DNA from 3 places in the Agromyces sp. NPDC055520 genome. Region 2 is predicted to be linked to each of the others. Evidence: predicted binding sites of a transcription regulator. Region 2 holds the regulator's gene; each other region holds the start of a gene.
What was found. The regulator HspR, encoded in region 2, represses chaperone genes until heat shock. The targets are predictions, from matches to a motif close to AAGTTGAGTCNNNNNGACTCAACTT.

Region 1 (5,822 bases), on a different contig from region 2:
GCTCTGGAAGACCACTCGCGCGATGCCGTTGCGCTCGACCGCTCGCACCACGCTCGCCGTGGCGCGGCGGTAGTCGTCGAGCGGGTCGGCGCTCGCCGCGGGCGGGTCCACCCAGTAGAGGGCGTCGACTCCGGATGTCGCTGCGCTCACGGCCTCGGCATCGAACTGGTCGACCGCGATCGCGTCCACCAGCAGTCGGATCCCGGGGTCGAGCCGATCGGGGTCGCGCGCCAGCACGAGGGGGCGCACCCCCGCCCGAACGAGCATGGCGACGACGTGTCGGCCGACATTGCCGGTCGGGGTGGTGACGGCGATTCGCATGTGTTGAGCCCTTTCATCGAGGCGAGAGCCCCAAGGTATCGGCGGTGGCGGACGGGTCGTGTCCGCCATTTCCCGCAGAATGGAGGAGTGGAGAGCGATCCGACCGCCCGCGCCCTGATCCTGCTGTCGGTGCTCCAGACCGGCGCCGACTGGAGTGCGGCCGCGCTCGCCGATCGCCTCGGCATCAGCGCATGAACCGTGCGGAGGGACGTCGATCGGCTCCGCGGGCTGGGCTACGCGATCACTGCGAAGCCCGGGCCGGGGAGCGCGTACCGGCTGGGCGCGGGGGCGACGATTCCGCCGCTGCTCTTCACCGCCGACGAGATCGGGGCGATCGTCGCGGGCCTGCGACTGATCGCGCCGCGTCTGCAGGGCGACGAGAGCGCGCAAGTCGCGCTCGCGAAGCTCGAACGGGTGCTGCCGCCCGGGCTGCGCCGCCGTGCCGACGCGGTCGACCTCGCCACCGAGGTGCTCGAAGAGGACCACGCCGTCGCGGCGAAGGACGTCGGCATCGTCGCCGACGCCGTGGCCGAGGCCGGACGCATCCGCTTCGCCTACCTCGACCGCAACGCGGCCTCGTCTGCGCGACTCGTCGACCCGTACCGCCATGTGCTCAGAGCTGGCCGCTGGTATCTCGTCGGCTTCGATCTCGGCCGCGACGAGTGGCGCACGTTCCGCTTCGACCGCATCTCCGGCGTCGAGCGCGTGCCCGGCACCTATCGGCGGCGGGAGTTCCCGGATGCCTCGATCGGCCGCTGGTTCACCACGGACTTCGGCAGGCTCGGCTGAGAGCGTCGCGCTCAGCGGTTCGCGGGCTCCCAGCCGAGGCTCGGCGCGACGTGTTCGGCGAAGGCCGCGATCATCCGCAGGTTGAATTCGACGCCCAGCTGGCTCGGGATCGTGAGCATGAGCGTGTCGGCCTCGCGGATCGCCGCGTCGCGTTGCAACTGCTCGACGAGCTTGTCGGGCGTGCCGGCGTAGGTCTTGCCGAACGTCGAGCGGATCCCGTCGATGTAGCCGACGCCGTCGCCGTCTTGACGGCCGCCGAAGTAGAGCTCGTCTTCTGCGGTCGTGATCGGGAAGATCGAACGGCTCACCGAGGTGCGCGGCTCGCCGGGGTGGCCGGCCTCGCGCCAGGCCGCACGGAACGTCTGGATCTGCTGCGCCTGCAGCTCGTCGAAGGGTAGGCCCTTGTCTTCGGTGAGCAGGGTCGACGACATGAGGTTCACACCGCGGCGACCGGCCCATTCGGCCGAGTCGCTGTTGCCGGCGCCCCACCAGATGCGCGAGCGCAGCCCGGGCGAGTAGGGCTCGATCCGCTGCAGGCCGTTCGCCGTGCCGGTCGGGCCGCCGCCGCCGAACGGCGACGAGGCATCCGGTTCCGCGATGCCCTGTCCCTCGACGGCCTCGAGGAAGCGATCGAAGTGCTCGCGGGCGATGTCGGCGCCGCGCGGGTCCTGCGAGCCGGTGTAGCCGAACGCTTCGTACCCGCGCGCGACCGTCTCGGGTGATCCACGGCTGACGCCGAGCGCGAGTCGCCCGCCCGAGATGAGGTCGACGGCCGCCGCCTCCTCGGCGAGATGGAGCGGGTTCTCGTAGCGCATGTCGACGACGCCGGTGCCGACCTCGATGTGCGTGGTGCGTGCCGCGATCGCCGCGAGCAGCGGCATCGGCGACGCCTGCTGGCGGGCGAAGTGGTGCACGCGGAAGTACGCGCCGTTCACGCCGAGCTCGTCCATGCCCTGAGCGAGGTCGATCGCCTGCAGCATCGAGTCGGCGGCCGAGAGTTCGCGTCCGCCGCCGAGCGGGCCGTAGTGTCCGAATGAGAGCGTTCCGAAGCGTTGCACGTCAGGTGGAACGACGGGGCGGCGGGGTCTATTCCGGTGCATGGATGTCGCGGGGCCGCTGCTGCTCGGCTGCCCGCCGCATCTCGCTCCAGTCGCGTCGTGCGGCCGAGCCATCCGGGAATGGTCGTGAACGGCTCAGCGCCCCAGACCCTGTCGGAATGACGGCGGATGCCGCAGACTGGCGTGCATGAGCGACCCTCACCTGCTCGGGCCGGGCCTGTTGCCGACCCCGTTCACCGCCGACGAGATCCGCTCGGCGAGCGGCGCGGGCAAGCTCATCCGCATCCTCGTCGAACAGCCCGACGGCGAGCGCTTCGAGCGCATCAACCGCTTCAGCGACTGCGATGCGGACGGGGCGATGCTCGAGCGCTGGCTCGTCGCCGCCGACGGCGGCGTCGAGGGCGAGGTGTCGAGCGGGCGGGTGACCTGGCGCGAGTTGCAGGGCCACGCCGCGTTCCCGGCCGACCGCACGACGGTGGTCGAGGAGACGCTCGAGCTGCCGATCGGCCGGGTCGAGTGCCTGCGCTACGACACGCGCGACGAGGCCGGTGACGGCGACGAGCGCGAAGCGGATGTCGCGGCCGAGACCTTCTGGTTCGCCCGGGCGTTTCCGGGCATGCCGGTGCGATACGAGTCGCCGACCCCGGTCGGTGTCGTGCGCACGACGGTGCTCGCCGTCGAGGTGATGCGATGACCTGACGCCGAGCCTGCGCTGACATGGCGCCCGCCGATCGCTGGCGCGCCACGCGACATCCGTCTAGCGTGAGAGCCGGGGGAATCGGCGCCGCGGCCGAAATATCGGCCGAAACCGGAATACCGCCCCTCTCGCCAAAGTTGAGTTAAGTACACTCAAGTTTTGAACGAAGGGAGAGTCTGTGGCCAACATGCAGGGCGCGCCGAGCACGCAGGAGGAGCAGAAGTCGGCGCTCGAACAGTACGGCGTCAACCTCACCGAGATCGCGAAGGCGGGCAAGCTCGACCCCGTGATCGGGCGTGACGCCGAGATTCGCCGCGTCAGCCAGGTGCTCACGCGGCGCACGAAGAACAACCCGGTGCTCATCGGCGAACCCGGGGTCGGCAAGACCGCCGTCGTCGAGGGCCTCGCCCAGCGCATCGTCGCGGGCGACGTCGCCGAGTCGTTGAAGGGCAAGCAGCTCATCTCGCTCGACATCTCGGCGCTCGTCGCCGGTGCGATGTACCGCGGCCAATTCGAGGAACGGCTGAAGGCCGTGCTCAAAGAGATCGACGAAGCCGAGGGCGAGATCATCACCTTCGTCGACGAGCTGCACCTGCTCATGGGCGCGGGCGGCGGCGAGGGGTCGGTGGCGGCCTCCAACATGCTCAAGCCCATGCTCGCCCGCGGCGAGCTGCGGCTGATCGGTGCGACCACACTCAACGAGTACCGCGAATACATCGAGAAGGATGCCGCGCTCGAACGCCGCTTCCAGCAGGTGTACGTCGGCGAGCCGTCGGTCGAAGACACGGTCGCGATCCTCCGCGGCCTCAAGGGGCGCTACGAAGCGCACCACGGGGTCACGATCTCCGACGCAGCACTCGTGGCGGCGGCATCCCTGTCGAACCGCTATATCTCTGCCCGGCAACTGCCCGACAAGGCGATCGACCTCGTCGACGAGGCCATGTCGCGCCTTAAGATGGAGATCGACTCCAGCCCCGTCGAGATCGACCAGCTGAAGCGCCAGGTCGACCGCATGAAGCTCGAAGAGCTCGCCCTCAAGAAGGAGAAGGACGACGCGTCGAAGGAGCGGCTCGCGAAGCTGCGCGAGACCCTCGCGTCGCTCGAGTCGGAGCTCGCGGTGCTCGAAGCCCGGTGGGCGCGCGAGCGGATGTCGCTGAACCGCGTCGGCGAGCTGAAGAAGCAGCTCGACGACGCCGTCACGCAGCGCGACCGCGCCATGCGCGAGGCCGACTACGCGAAGGCGTCGAAGCTCGAGTACGAGACGATCGCCCGACTGCAGCGCGACCTCGTCGAAGCCGAGCAGGCCGAGCAGGCTCCCGACGAGCCCCGCATGGTCAACGAGCAGGTCACCGAAGAGGACATCGCCCAGGTCATCGCCGCGTGGACGGGCATCCCCGTCGGCCGGTTGCTGCAGGGCGAGACCGAGAAGCTGCTGCACCTCGAGCAAGAGCTCGGCAAGCGCCTCATCGGGCAGAAGCGCGCCGTCGCTGCGGTCGCCGACTCGGTGCGTCGTTCGCGCGCCGGCATCAGCGACCCCAACCGGCCGACCGGGTCGTTTCTCTTCCTCGGCCCGACGGGCGTCGGCAAGACCGAGCTCGCGAAGTCGCTCGCCGACTTCCTCTTCGACGACGAGCACGCCATGGTGCGCATCGACATGTCGGAGTACGGCGAGAAGTTCTCGGTCTCCCGGCTCGTCGGCGCCCCTCCGGGCTACGTCGGCTACGACCAGGGCGGCCAGCTCACCGAGGCGGTGCGGCGTCGGCCGTACTCGGTGGTGCTCTTCGACGAGGTCGAGAAGGCGCACCCCGAGGTCTTCGACGTGCTGCTGCAGGTACTCGACGACGGGCGCCTCACCGACGGTCAGGGCCGCACGGTCGACTTCAGGAACACCATCCTGATCCTCACATCGAACCTCGGCTCGCAGTACTTGATCGATCCCTCGCTCTCGTGGGACGAGAAGGAGGCGGCCGTGCTGCAGACCGTGCGACAGGCGTTCAAGCCCGAGTTCGTGAACCGGCTCGACGACATCGTCGTGTTCTCGGCGCTCAGCGAGGCCGAGCTCGCCGAGATCGTCAACCTCTACATCGACCGGCTGTCTGCGCGGCTGCACGACCGGCGGCTCCAGCTCGGGGTCACTCCCGATGCCAGGGCCTGGCTCGCCGAGCGCGGATACGACCCGCTGTACGGAGCGCGGCCGCTTCGCCGCCTCATGCAGCACGAGATCGACGACCGGCTCGCCCGGGCGCTGCTCACGGGCGAGGTGCGCGACGGCGACACCGTCGTGGTCGGCCTCGCCGACGACGGCGACTCGCTCACGGTGGCACGGGCCGAGGCCTAACCGCTCCTCTGGTGCGGCTCGGGAATGTAGGACGAAAGGCGGTGTGTAGGACCCGCAGGGCGCGGGCTGTCCTACACGCCGCTTTTCGTCCTACAAAGCACCTGGGTGCATGAGTGAGGGAGTGAGGAATGAGTGGGAGGGTGCGCGAGGGGTGCGGGCTGTCACTCGACGGCGACGTCGCTCTCTGGCGCAGGGGCGGGCACGCCGTTGGCGCTCGCCGGAATGCGACGCTCGAGGGCGAGGGCCATCACGCCGATGCCGAGACAGCCGGCGACCATGAGCCCGATGTACCAGGCGCCCAACCCGTGGCTGAGCAGCAGGCCCGCGGCGATCGGGCCGGTGATCGCGCCGCCCTGGAACGCCGCCGCGTTGATCGCGTTGTAGCGGCCTCGGTTGTGGTCTGACGCGAGGTCGTTGTAGATCGCGGGCACCGTCGGCTGCAGCAGGGTCTCGCCGAAGGCGAAGACGCCCATGAACGCGAGCACGCCGATCGCCGCAGCGAGGGAGTCGGGCAGCAGGCCGGCGGCGCCGAGGATGAGCCACGAGCTCGCCCAGACGCCGGCCATGACGAGCATGGCCCGGGTGCGCCGCTTGCCGCTGATCTTCGCGAGCACCGTGA
Region 2 (5,822 bases):
CGTTTCATCGCACTGCAGGTCGCCCTGCTCGTGCCGATCCTCGCCGGCCTCCTCGGCGTCGCCAACGCGCTGCGGATGCGCCGGCTGCCCGACCCGAAGCCCTCGGCGTCGGGTGAGGGTGCAGCGCTCGGCTGAGGGGAGTCTGAAGGCCATGCCGCGCGGAATACTGAACGCCCGCTGTGAGTTGAGTCAAGTACACTCAAGTTTCACCGCCTCGACTTGACATGAAAAGTAGACGCTGTAAAGCTTGAGTCGGCAAGGCTCAAGTCTTGCCTCAGGTACTTCGGTTGCGGGCCGGCAAGGGTCGAACCGGTATCCGACCAGTTGATCCCCGGTCGTGCGGCACTCGAGTGCGGCCCCGGTCACTGGCGGAGAGAAGGAGAACACACATGTCACGTGCAGTAGGAATCGACCTCGGCACCACCAACTCGGTCGTCGCGGTCCTCGAGGGCGGCGAGCCCACGGTCATCGCGAACGCGGAGGGACTCCGCACGACCCCGTCGGTCGTCGCATTCACGAAAGACGGCGAGGTGCTCGTCGGCGAGACCGCGAAGCGCCAGGCCGTCACCAACGTCGACCGCACCATCGCGTCGGTCAAGCGCCACATGGGCACCGACTGGAAGACGGCCGAGATCGACGGCAAGCAGTACACGCCGCAAGAGATCTCGGCGCGCATCCTGCAGAAGTTGAAGCGCGACGCCGAGCAGTACCTCGGCGACACCGTCACCGACGCGGTCGTCACGGTGCCCGCGTACTTCAACGACGCAGAGCGCCAGGCCACGAAGGAGGCCGGCGAGATCGCGGGCCTCAACGTGCTGCGCATCATCAACGAGCCCACCGCGGCGGCGCTCGCGTACGGCCTCGACAAGGGCAAGGAGGACGAGCTCATCCTCGTCTTCGACCTCGGTGGCGGCACATTCGACGTGTCCCTGCTCGAGGTGGGCAAGGACGACGACTTCTCCACGATCCAGGTGCGTGCGACCGCCGGCGACAACCGCCTCGGCGGCGACGACTGGGACCAGCGCATCGTCGACTGGCTCATCAAGAAGTTCAAGGACTCGACCGGCGTCGACGTCTCGAACGACAAGATCGCCAAGCAGCGCCTGAAAGAGGCCGCTGAGCAGGCGAAGAAAGAGCTGTCGTCGAACCTCAAGGCGTCCATCCAGCTGCCCTACCTCTCGCTCACCGAGAACGGCCCCGCGAACCTCGACGAGACGCTCACGCGCGCCGAGTTCGAGAACATGACGAGCGACCTGCTCGACCGCACGAAGAAGCCGTTCGAAGACGTCATCCGCGAGGCGGGCGTCAAGCTCTCCGACATCGCGCACGTCGTGCTCGTCGGCGGCTCGACGCGCATGCCCGCGGTCAGCGAGCTCGTCAAGAAAGAGACCGGTCAGGAGCCCAACAAGGGCGTCAACCCCGATGAGGTCGTCGCTGTCGGCGCCGCCCTCCAGGCGGGCGTCCTCAAGGGCGAGCGCAAGGATGTGCTGCTGATCGACGTCACCCCCCTCAGCCTCGGCATCGAGACCAAGGGCGGCATCATGACGAAGCTGATCGAGCGCAACACGGCCATCCCGACCAAGCGCAGCGAGACCTTCACGACCGCCGACGACAACCAGCCGTCGGTCGCGATCCAGGTCTTCCAGGGCGAGCGCGAGTTCACCCGCGACAACAAGCCGCTCGGCACCTTCGAGCTCACCGGCATCGCGCCGGCGCCGCGGGGCATCCCGCAGATCGAGGTCACGTTCGACATCGACGCCAACGGCATCGTGCACGTGTCCGCGAAAGACAAGGGCACCGGCAAAGAGCAGCGCATGACGATCTCGGGCGGCTCGAGCCTCCCGAAGGACGACATCGAGCGCATGGTGCGCGACGCCGAAGAGCACGCCGCCGAAGACAAGGCGCGTCGCGAGTCGGCTGAGACCCGCAACCAGGCCGAGCAGCTCGTCTACTCGATCGAGAAGCTCATCAAGGACAACGACGACAAGCTGCCCGCCGATGTCAAGAACGAGGTGCAGGGCGATGTCGACGGTCTGAAGACGGCGCTCGCGGGCGACGACGACGAGGCCGTGAAGTCGGCCTTCGAGAAGCTCAACGCGTCGCAGGGCAAGCTCGGCGAGGCGATCTACGCGCAGAGCCAGCAGGCGGATGCTTCCGCCGCAGGCGGCGAAGACGCCAGTGCGTCGGGTGCCGAGGGCGACCAGTCTGCTGACGAAGACGTGGTCGACGCCGAGGTCATCGACGACGAAGAAGAGAAGAAGTAACCATGGCAGACGAGAAGGAGACTCCCGAAGTCCCCGAACCCGACGCCGGTGCCGCCGACGAGGTGACGGATGCCGCGGCATCCGTCACCTCTGAGGGTCTCGACCTCGAGGGCGACGACGGCGAAGTGCTCACGGTCGACGACATCCTGAACGCGGCGAACGCCGAAGTGCAGGATCCGAGCGAGGAGCACCTCGCCGACCTCAAGCGCATCACAGCGGAGTACGCCAACTACCGCAAGCGCACCGAGGCGAACCGCGAGGTCGAGCGGGAGCGCGCGGTCGGCGTGGCCGTCGCAGTGCTGCTGCCCGTGCTCGACGACCTCGACCGGGCCGAGAAGCACGGCGATCTCGAGGGCGACACCCCGTTCGCGACGATCGCGGCGAAGCTGCGCGGTTCGGTCGAGAAGCTCGGCCTCACCCCGTTCGGCGAGGTCGGCGAGGCGTTCGACCCGCAACGGCACGAGGCGATCTTCCAGCAGCCGTCGACCGACGTCGAGATCGACACGGTCGCCGACGTGGTCGAGACCGGGTACACGCTCGGTGGCACGCTGCTTCGCGCGGCGAAGGTCGTCGTGAAGACCCCGCAGTAGACGGCATCCGGTGGTCGAGTAGCGCGAAGCGCGTATCGAAACCCGTCACCAGGTCTCGATACGCTCCTTCGTCGCTACTCGACCACCGACCGACAGACACGACGAGATTTCAGAAAAGGAGGTGCCCGTGGCCAGTCAGGATTGGTTCGACAAGGACTTCTACAAGGTGCTCGGCGTCTCCAAAGACGTGAGCGATGCGGAGCTCAAGAAGACGTACCGCAAGCTCGCCCGCAAGTACCACCCCGATTCCAACCCCGGTGACGCCGCGGCCGAGGCGAAGTTCAAAGAGATCAGCGAGGCGCACTCGGTGCTCTCCGACGCCGAGCAGCGCAAAGAGTACGACGCCGTACGAGCCATGGGCTCCGGCGCACGATTCACCGCGCCCGGCGGCGCCGGCGGCGCCGGCGGCTTCGAAGACGTCTTCGGCGGCATGTTCGGCCAGGGCGGCGGAGGTCGCAGCCAGTCGTACACGTTCCAGCAGGGCGGCGACTACGACGACCTGCTCGGCGGACTCTTCGGCGGCGGCCGCTTCGGCCAGACCACCGGCGGCTACCGCGGTTACGGCGGCCCCACCAAGGGCCGGGATGTCTCGGCGTCGACGACCCTCGACTTCGTCACCGCCACCAAGGGCGACCAGATCACCCTGCAGACCTCCGAGGGCAAGCCGATCACGGTGCGCATCCCGGCGGGCGTCGCCGACGGGCAGAAGATCCGCCTGCGCGGCAAGGGTCACCCCTCGCCCGACGGCGGCGAGGCCGGCGACATCGTGCTCACCGTGACCGTTCGCAAGCACCCGGTCTTCGAGCGCGACGGCCTGAACCTCAGGGTCACGGTGCCCGTCACGTTCGCCGAGGCTGCGCTCGGCACGACGATCCAGGTGCCGACGCTCGGCGGCGACCCCGTCAAGCTCCGCGTCGCCCCCGGCACGCCGAGCGGCCGCGTGCTGCGCGTGAAGGGCCGTGGCGTCGAGACGAAGAAGGGCACCGGAGACCTGCTCGCGGTCGTGCAGGTCGCCGTGCCGTCGCACCTCTCGAAAGAGGCGCAGGCCAAGCTCGAGGAGTTCGCCGCTCTGCTGCCCGACGAGAATCCGCGCGACGAGCTGCTCGCGAAGGCCAAGGGTTAGGCGGTGGAGATGAACGAGAGGAGCCCGCTCTTCGTCATCTCCGTCGCCGCCGAACTCGCGGGGATGCACCCGCAGACCCTGCGCCAGTACGACCGGCTCGGGCTCGTGTCGCCGACCCGCACCGCCGGCAAGTCGCGCCGCTACTCGATGCACGACGTCGTGCAGCTGCGCGAGATCTCGCAGCTCTCGAGCGAGGGCGTGAGCCTCGAGGGCATCCGCCGGGTGCTCGGGCTCGAAGACGAGGTGGCGACCCTTCGTGCGCGAGTGCACGAACTCGAGGGCGCGCTCGCCGACGAGATGCTGAACCGCCCCGGCCGCCGCGTCTTCGCCGCGGGATCGGCCGGCGAGGTCATCTCGCTCAGAGCCGGCACTCGTGTGCGACGCGAGAACGCGGTCGTCGTGTGGCGCCCGCTCGAACGCTGAGCGGTTCCGCGACCTGCGCCGAGGCACCCGATTTCGGATGCGCACGGCGCAGGACGGGCGAACCCTCGATTCAGCGGCCCCGCACCGGGTAGGAGACGATCTGTCCGTCGCCGAACACGCCGGCCGAGACGATCACCTTTCCGCTCTGCCACTCGACGCCCGCCGGGCTGTCGACCTCGGCGAACGTCGAAACCGAACCGTCGCGCGTGATCGCTGACACCTTGCCGCCGAACATCTCGCTGACGTACACGGTGCCGTTCGGCGCGACGGCGAGGCCGGTCGCTCCGGCGAAGCCCGTCGCGAGGAGCTGGGTGTCGCCGCTTCGGGGATCGATCCGGTAGACCGAGCCGTACGGGAATCCGAGCCCGGGCGCACCGGGCAGCGTCGAGACGTAGAGCATGCCGTCGGTGCCCATCTCGACATCGGTCGGCACGGGCTCGGCATCGAAGGTGAGGCCGACCACGCACTCGTCGAGGAGGATCGGTTCAGGGCCCTCGCCGACGGCTCGCATCGCATCGGTGATGACGAGCGGTTGCGGCGGCAGCACGGCGACGGTCGTGACCGTGTCGCCCACGACCTTCAACACCGCGTTCATGCCCGCGTCGGCGACGTACGTCGCGTCGCGGAGCGAGAGCGTGCCGTAGGCGTGCGTGTCGACGAGGCCCGAGTATCGGGGCATGATGAACGGCGGCAGCTTCGCCGCGCATTCGTCTGAGATCGATTCGAAGCCGTACCAGTTGCCTTGGTCGGGGTTGTTCGCCTGCTCCCATGCGAGCAGATCGATCGATGTCGAGCCGCCGGGGCCGTTCGACTTCAGCCACGACCCTTGGATCGACTGTTCGTCGCCGGCACGTTCGCTCCAGGTGACGGTCGAGCCGAGCACCGATACGCCGGTGGAGTCGGGCCCCTGCGAGAGGGTCGTGCTCGTGCCACCGGCGATGCGCGTGACCTCGCCGAGGAAGGACTGGCCGACCGTGATGACGCCGGAGGCCGACACGTCGAAGGTCAGCGGCCCGGCGAGATGCTCGGCCAGCACCGTCGGCGGCCCTGCGGCGGGCGCATTCGGCGCGGCTCCGGCGGGTGCGGCGACGGCGACCATGGCGCCGATCGCGAGCGCGGCGGTGATGAGGGTGAATGAACGATGCATCGGTGACTCCGACCTGTTCGACTCGAAGATTCGCCCTTTTTGCATGCGTTGTCGCCTGCGAAGGTTCGGGTAGGCGAATCCGCCACCGACCGTACTCCGATGCGAACGGGCAAACCACCCCCCGTTCACGTCAGGGCGTCGCCCGCTCGCGCGCGCCCGCCCGACGCTCAGCCGCTCGTCGGGAAGCCGGCGGAGTCTCAGCGGCCCCAGGCCGATGCCGGAGCCTCGATGACCTCATAGGGTCGCGAGCTCCAGTGGGTACCGTAGCCGTAGTG
Region 3 (5,822 bases), on a different contig from region 2:
GGGCTCCTGAGCGACGCGGCCGCATCGAGTGTTACCACCGTCTACTTGTGGTGGTTCGCATTGCGCCTCGTGTTTGTCACGTTCTGGAACTCGCGCCACGACACGGATGCCGCGGAGGCAAGGGAACCCGCAGGCCGCGAGGGAGAGTCGAACGCATCATGATTGGTCGCGGATCAAATGCGTCGGCACGCTACGTCGGTGCCAGCCTCCGCGTACGGCATAGGTTGCTGCGAGCGCGCGTGTCCTAACTGGCGCGAGTTTGGTGGGGCCGTGGCACAAACGGGAGGCTTCCTGCGATGATGGCGCCGTGACAGTTGATCAGGTTGAGCAGGAATTCGTGGACGATCAGGACGAGGTTGTTCTGATTCCAAACCAGGGGGAGTCCGAGGCAGACGCACCGCCGCCCATCGAAGGCTTCAGCGCTTCGGTGAGTGGGACGGACTGGACGGTTGAGACGCTCGTCAATCAGATGAGAAAGGGTCGCATCGACCTAGATCCGGCGTTTCAGCGACGGAACGCTTGGCTTGCCAACCGAAAAAGCAAACTCATCGAATCGATCATTCTTGGCTTCCCCATTCCTCAGATTGTGCTCGCCGAGAAGCCGGGGCAGCGGGGCCAATACTTCGTGCTCGATGGCAAGCAACGGCTGCTTGCGCTCCGCCAGTACTTTGCCGACCCGAGCGAGCAACGTGACTCAGCCTTCGAGCCGCTGGCCTTGACGGGTCTGGAGGTTCTGAGTGAACTCAACCGGAGTGATGTGAATGAGCTGGAGGAAAATCGCCCGGATTCCTACAGCGCGCTCGAAAACGCCACCATCCGGACGGTCGTGTTGAGCAACTGGAACTCAGAGTCACTTCTCCTTTCCCTCTTCTTGCGACTCAATACTGGAAGCGTCGCCTTGTCTCCTCAGGAGCTGCGCCAAGCGCTTATTCCCGGCGACTTCATGCAGTGGATTGACCAGACGTCCGGATCATCAGAATCCCTTCGTAAGCTCCTCGGGATCGATCACCCGGACCGGAGAATGGTCGATGCCGAACTCCTGCTGCGGCACATCGCCTTTAGCGTTTCTCCGTTGCCCTACCGAGGCAACTTGAAATCATTCCTCGACGACACCTCACGCACCTTGACGGGTGCCTGGGCGTTGGAGCAATTCCGCCTGAACGACGCTTACGACGACTTCAGTGCAGGATTGGAGTGCGGGGAGCAACTGTTCGGCCCCCGGTTCTGTCGCAAATGGACCGGCTCAGGCACCAGTCCATCGAACGGGCGCTGGGAGCGAGCCCTCAACCGAGCCGTGTTTGATGTCCAGGCGTACTCGTTGAGCATTCCCACGGTCCGTGAGGCGATCGCTGCACATCCCGATCAGGTGCTGAGCTCCTATCAACACCTCTGCGTTACCGATGATGCCTTTGTTCGATCAATAAGCGCGACGACCAAGACTGCCGACGCATTCATTACTCGGCATCGGGCGTGGCAGACAGTCGTGCAGCAGGCAACTGGCGTTTCATATGACTTGCCCGGTGCTCTCCGTCGTGGCTAATCACCCGCTGCTCGCTGAGGTGGAGGAGATAGACACGACGCTTCTGACGTCGGTCACAACAATCCCGCCAGATCGGTTGAGGTCGGACGAGCGCACGATGACACGAGCGTACCTTCTGGTCACGCATGCAGTGCTCGAGGAGCGGATCGAGAACATCTTTCTCGCCCATTTCTTCAATGCGCGAGCGGTGATCGATTCGGGATCAGCAATCCCCGCAGGCCTACTGCCGTTCTACTCCGCCGCACTGGAATGGGCTGGCATTGACCCTCCGACGTATGCCAAACGAACCTGGCGCGGCTACATGTCGTCTTCGGTCGCGGAGGCTCATGTCAAGAGCGTGATCCAGAACAACCATGGCCTCAAGCGCAATAACATCCAGGACCTCGCCAAGCTTGTAGGCATCGAATGGGCAGCCATCGATGATGCGCCGGGTGTTGAAATATCTGCACTCACGACGCTGGGGGCGAAGCGCGGTGCCGCGGGACACACCTCGCCCTTCATCGGGCCGGACCAAGCCATAACCGAAGAAGAGTATCCGGCGAATGTTCGAGAGTGGGTCAATAACGCAGTTCGGACCGTGATTCACCTCGAGGATGTGATCAGCCAAATGTGTGCGACACAGACAGCTCACCCGAGCGACGCGCATCGACAAAGCCTGATGCGTCGATCGAGGGCGCTCCGTCGAGCACGTCTGGAGCCATAAGGATCGCCGAATTGAGACTGGTCGGTCAACTGAGTGACCGCTGCACCGCTTGAACGCCGAGGACCCAGGCTGGCGGGAAGACAGATCGACGCATGTAGTAGCCGAGACAGTCAAAGCCGTGGGAATACCCGCGTCCTCTCAGCGTTGAACTTGAGCGTACCCCACTCAACTTCCAGGAGGATTGGTGCCCGAAGACTTCAACCCCGAAGCCGGCGCGAGCTCGTTCGACGAGTTTCTCGCCCGCTATCTCGCGGGTGAGCAGGCGCGTCAGGCTCGGTCGATCGACCTCAGCCGGTTCCTGACCGCCCGTACTCAAGGCATCCTGCGTCAAGCAGGACGCTTCGCGCTCGAGCGCGGCCAGACCGAGCTCGACGCCCTGCACATCCTGCGCGTGATCGTCGAAGACGAGAGCGTCAAGCAGGCGATCGCCCGCATCGGGGTCGCCCCCGAGCGGCTCATCACCGCGACCGAGGCGCGCCTGCCCGCTGCCATTGATCTCGATGAGGACACCCTTCGACAGGCTCAGGGAGCAGCAAGCATCACCCCGAGCGCCTCCCGCGCGCTGTTCCACAGCTACCAGGTGGCGCGCTCGGCCGGCTCGACCTACATCGACCCCGAGCACCTCTTCTTCGCGCTCGTGCTGGGGCAGGATGCCCCTGCCGGGCAGGTGCTCGCGCGCGCCGGCGTCACCGCCGAGGCCCTCACGCAGGGCATGCGCGAGACGGTCGAAGCGGGCATGCCGGGTGCCGACGAGGACTCCCTTCGACAGGCTCAGGGAGCGGATGCGACATCCGAAACGCCGATGCTCGACAAGTTCGGCACCGACCTCACCGAGCTGGCCGCGAACGGCGAGCTCGACCCCGTGATCGGCCGTGCCGACGAGATCGAGCAGACCATCGAGATCCTCAGCCGTCGCACCAAGAACAACCCGGTGCTGATCGGCGAGGCCGGCGTCGGCAAGACCGCGATCGTCGAGGGCCTCGCCCGCGCGATCGTCGAGGAGTCGGTGCCCGAGGCCCTGCTCGACAAGCGCGTCATCTCGCTCGACCTGCCCGGCATGCTCGCGGGCACCCGATACCGCGGCGACTTCGAGGAGCGCCTCACCAAGACCATGGAGGAGATCGCCGCGAACAAGGGCGAGCTCATCATCTTCATCGATGAGATCCACACCGTGGTCGGGGCCGGCGGCTCGGGCGATGGTGGCACCGACGCGGGCAACATCTTGAAGCCGCGCCTCGCGCGCGGCGAGCTGCACCTCGTGGGTGCGACGACGCTCAAGGAGTACCGCAGCATCGAGAAGGACCCCGCCCTCGAGCGCCGGTTCCAGCCGGTGCGCGTGGGGGAGCCTTCGATCGAAGACGCCGTGCTGATCCTCCACGGGCTGAAGCCCGCCTACGAGGAGCACCACGGCGTGCAGTACACGGATGCCGCGCTGCGCGCCTCCGTCGAGCTGAGCGCCCGCTATCTCACCGACCGCGTGCTGCCCGACAAGGCCATCGACCTCATCGACCAGGCAGGCGCGCGTCTGCGCCTGAAGCTCGGCATGAAGACGGATGTCTCCGCGCTCATCGCGCGACTCGCCGACCTCGAGGCCGACAAGAACGCCGCCGTGAGCGCCGAGCACTATGAGGAGGCCTCGCGCATTCGCGACGAGATCTCGAAGGTGCAGGCTCGACTGGATGCCGCGACATCCGCTGGTCGAGGAGCGACGCAGGAGCGTATCGAGACCTCGTCACCTGGTCTCGATACGGCCGCGAGCGGCCTACTCGACCACCGAAATGTGATCGACGAGGCCGAGATCGCCGCGGTGATCTCGCGGGCCACCGGCATTCCGGTGAACCGCCTCACCGAGAGCGAGCGCGAGCGCCTCGGCGACCTCGAGGGCGAGCTGCACGCGCGCGTCATCGGCCAAGACGACGCGGTCACCGCGGTCGCCAAGGCCGTGCGCCGCAGCCGCACCGGCATGGGCGATTCCAAGCGCCCGGTCGGGTCGTTCCTGTTCCTCGGGCCGACGGGTGTCGGCAAGACCGAGCTGGCGAAGGCGCTCGCTGCGAGCCTCTTCCCTTCGACGGGCTCAGGGAACGAGAACGTCGTGCGCTTCGACATGAGCGAGTTCGGCGAGCGGCACACCGTGTCGCGGCTCGTCGGCGCCCCTCCCGGCTATGTCGGGTACGACGAGGCCGGGCAGCTCACCGAGCGCGTGCGGCGCAACCCGTACTCGATCGTGCTGTTCGACGAGATCGAGAAGGCGCACCCCGACGTGTTCAACCTGCTGCTGCAGGTGCTCGACGACGGACGCCTGACCGACGGCCAGGGCCGCACGGTCGACTTCCGCAACACGGTGATCGTGATGACCTCGAACCTCGGTTCGGAGTTCCTCGCGTCGCGTTCGGGAGCGCTCGGCTTCGTCGCGTCGACGGATGGCTCGGGCTTCTCGTCGCAGGATGACGTGCGCAACCGCGTCATGGGCAAGGTGCGCGAGGCCATGCGCCCCGAGTTCCTGAACCGCATCGACGAGATCGTGCTGTTCCAGAAGCTCGACGAGCCGCAGCTCGCGCGGATCGTGCGCCTCATGCTCGGCGCCACCGCGTCGCGGCTCGCCGCGCGCGAGGTCGCCTTCGAGGTGACGGATGCCGCGGTGGCGCTGCTGGCCGAACGCGGCTACGAGCCCGAGTACGGTGCCCGGCCCCTGCGCCGCGTCATCCAGCGCGAGATCGACGACCGCATCAGCGACCTGTTCGTGAGCGGTGCGCTCGGCGACGGCGAGGGCGTGAAGGTGGATGCCTCGGGCGGCGAGTTCGTCGTGACATCCATGCCCCGTGCGACCGTGACGGTGCCGCTGGCGGCGTAACCGCCTTGCCGCGTCGCACGTAACCGTGTGAAGCAGCGACGGTAACCTGTCGAACTCCGAACGCCCGGCCCTCCTTGTGAGGGCCGGGCGTTCGCGTGCATCACATCTGGGGAACGCGGCGGATCCGTCCGCGACGCTTGGGTTCGTCCGTGAGCGCCTGAAGCGGTTTCGGCTCAGCCGCCGCCGCGACCGCTGCGGTGGCATCGAGTTGGCGAATGAGCTCGTCGGCGAGCGCGAGGCTCGCGCCCGTCAGCCTGAAGCTCGGTGCTTCGGATGCCTCGAGGCGCAGCGCCTCATGGCCGCGATTGTATGCCTCGAGAAACTCGGGCAGCGCGGCGACCAGCGAGCGATAGCGAACCCAGCGGTGGTTGTCCCATCCCGTGGCCGTCTTCGGCCCCTTCTCGGGATAGTGCAGCTGGGTGTACTGGTCGACCATGCGTTCCGCCCCCGCACGGCCGCGTTCCGCGAGCAGATCGATCGCCGGACCGTCCATCGCGAGATTGAGGCCGCCTTCCGCGCCCGTGTGATTGATGCGCAGGATTCGGTCGCGATACCCGAGCACGTCGAGGTGGGAACTGTCGGTCCACGTGCGTGCCGTCAGCACCGCGGCTTTGGCGAACCCCATGAGCGCTGGGAGTCCGCGGCCCGGGATGTCGTGATAGTCCGGCATCAGGCCGCCCTTGTTGGTCTTCGCGAACCAGACGTTGCGCCACTGCTCATCGAACTCG

Region 1: ACWGST_RS14165 (ATP-dependent Clp protease ATP-binding subunit) is a predicted target of HspR. The motif match lies at 3,000-3,024, and genes of this name have one in related genera.
Region 3: ACWGST_RS03070 (ATP-dependent Clp protease ATP-binding subunit) is a predicted target of HspR. The motif match lies at 2,391-2,415, and genes of this name have one in related genera.

The regions. Positions count from the first base shown of each region.
Region 1 covers NZ_JBSHJY010000042.1:15,132-20,953, forward strand. The annotation lists gene ACWGST_RS14145 (NAD(P)H-binding protein) at 1-321, opposite strand, end outside; gene ACWGST_RS14150 (helix-turn-helix transcriptional regulator) at 520-1,110, shown strand; gene ACWGST_RS14155 (LLM class flavin-dependent oxidoreductase) at 1,122-2,168, opposite strand; gene ACWGST_RS14160 (hypothetical protein) at 2,356-2,862, shown strand; gene ACWGST_RS14165 (ATP-dependent Clp protease ATP-binding subunit) at 3,044-5,203, shown strand; gene ACWGST_RS14170 (MFS transporter) at 5,365-5,822, opposite strand, start outside.
Region 2 covers NZ_JBSHJY010000040.1:6,725-12,546, reverse strand. The annotation lists gene ACWGST_RS13855 (MFS transporter) at 1-135, shown strand, start outside; gene dnaK (molecular chaperone DnaK) at 390-2,264, shown strand; gene ACWGST_RS13845 (nucleotide exchange factor GrpE) at 2,267-2,854, shown strand; gene ACWGST_RS13840 (DnaJ C-terminal domain-containing protein) at 2,982-3,977, shown strand; gene ACWGST_RS13835 (heat shock protein transcriptional repressor HspR) at 3,987-4,400, shown strand; gene ACWGST_RS13830 (ScyD/ScyE family protein) at 4,471-5,547, opposite strand; gene ACWGST_RS13825 (hypothetical protein) at 5,745-5,822, opposite strand, start outside.
Region 3 covers NZ_JBSHJY010000003.1:98,550-104,371, forward strand. The annotation lists gene ACWGST_RS03055 (DUF4209 domain-containing protein) at 1-162, shown strand, start outside; gene ACWGST_RS03060 (DUF262 domain-containing protein) at 308-1,540, shown strand; gene ACWGST_RS03065 (hypothetical protein) at 1,521-2,243, shown strand; gene ACWGST_RS03070 (ATP-dependent Clp protease ATP-binding subunit) at 2,428-5,094, shown strand; gene ACWGST_RS03075 (hypothetical protein) at 5,195-5,822, opposite strand, start outside.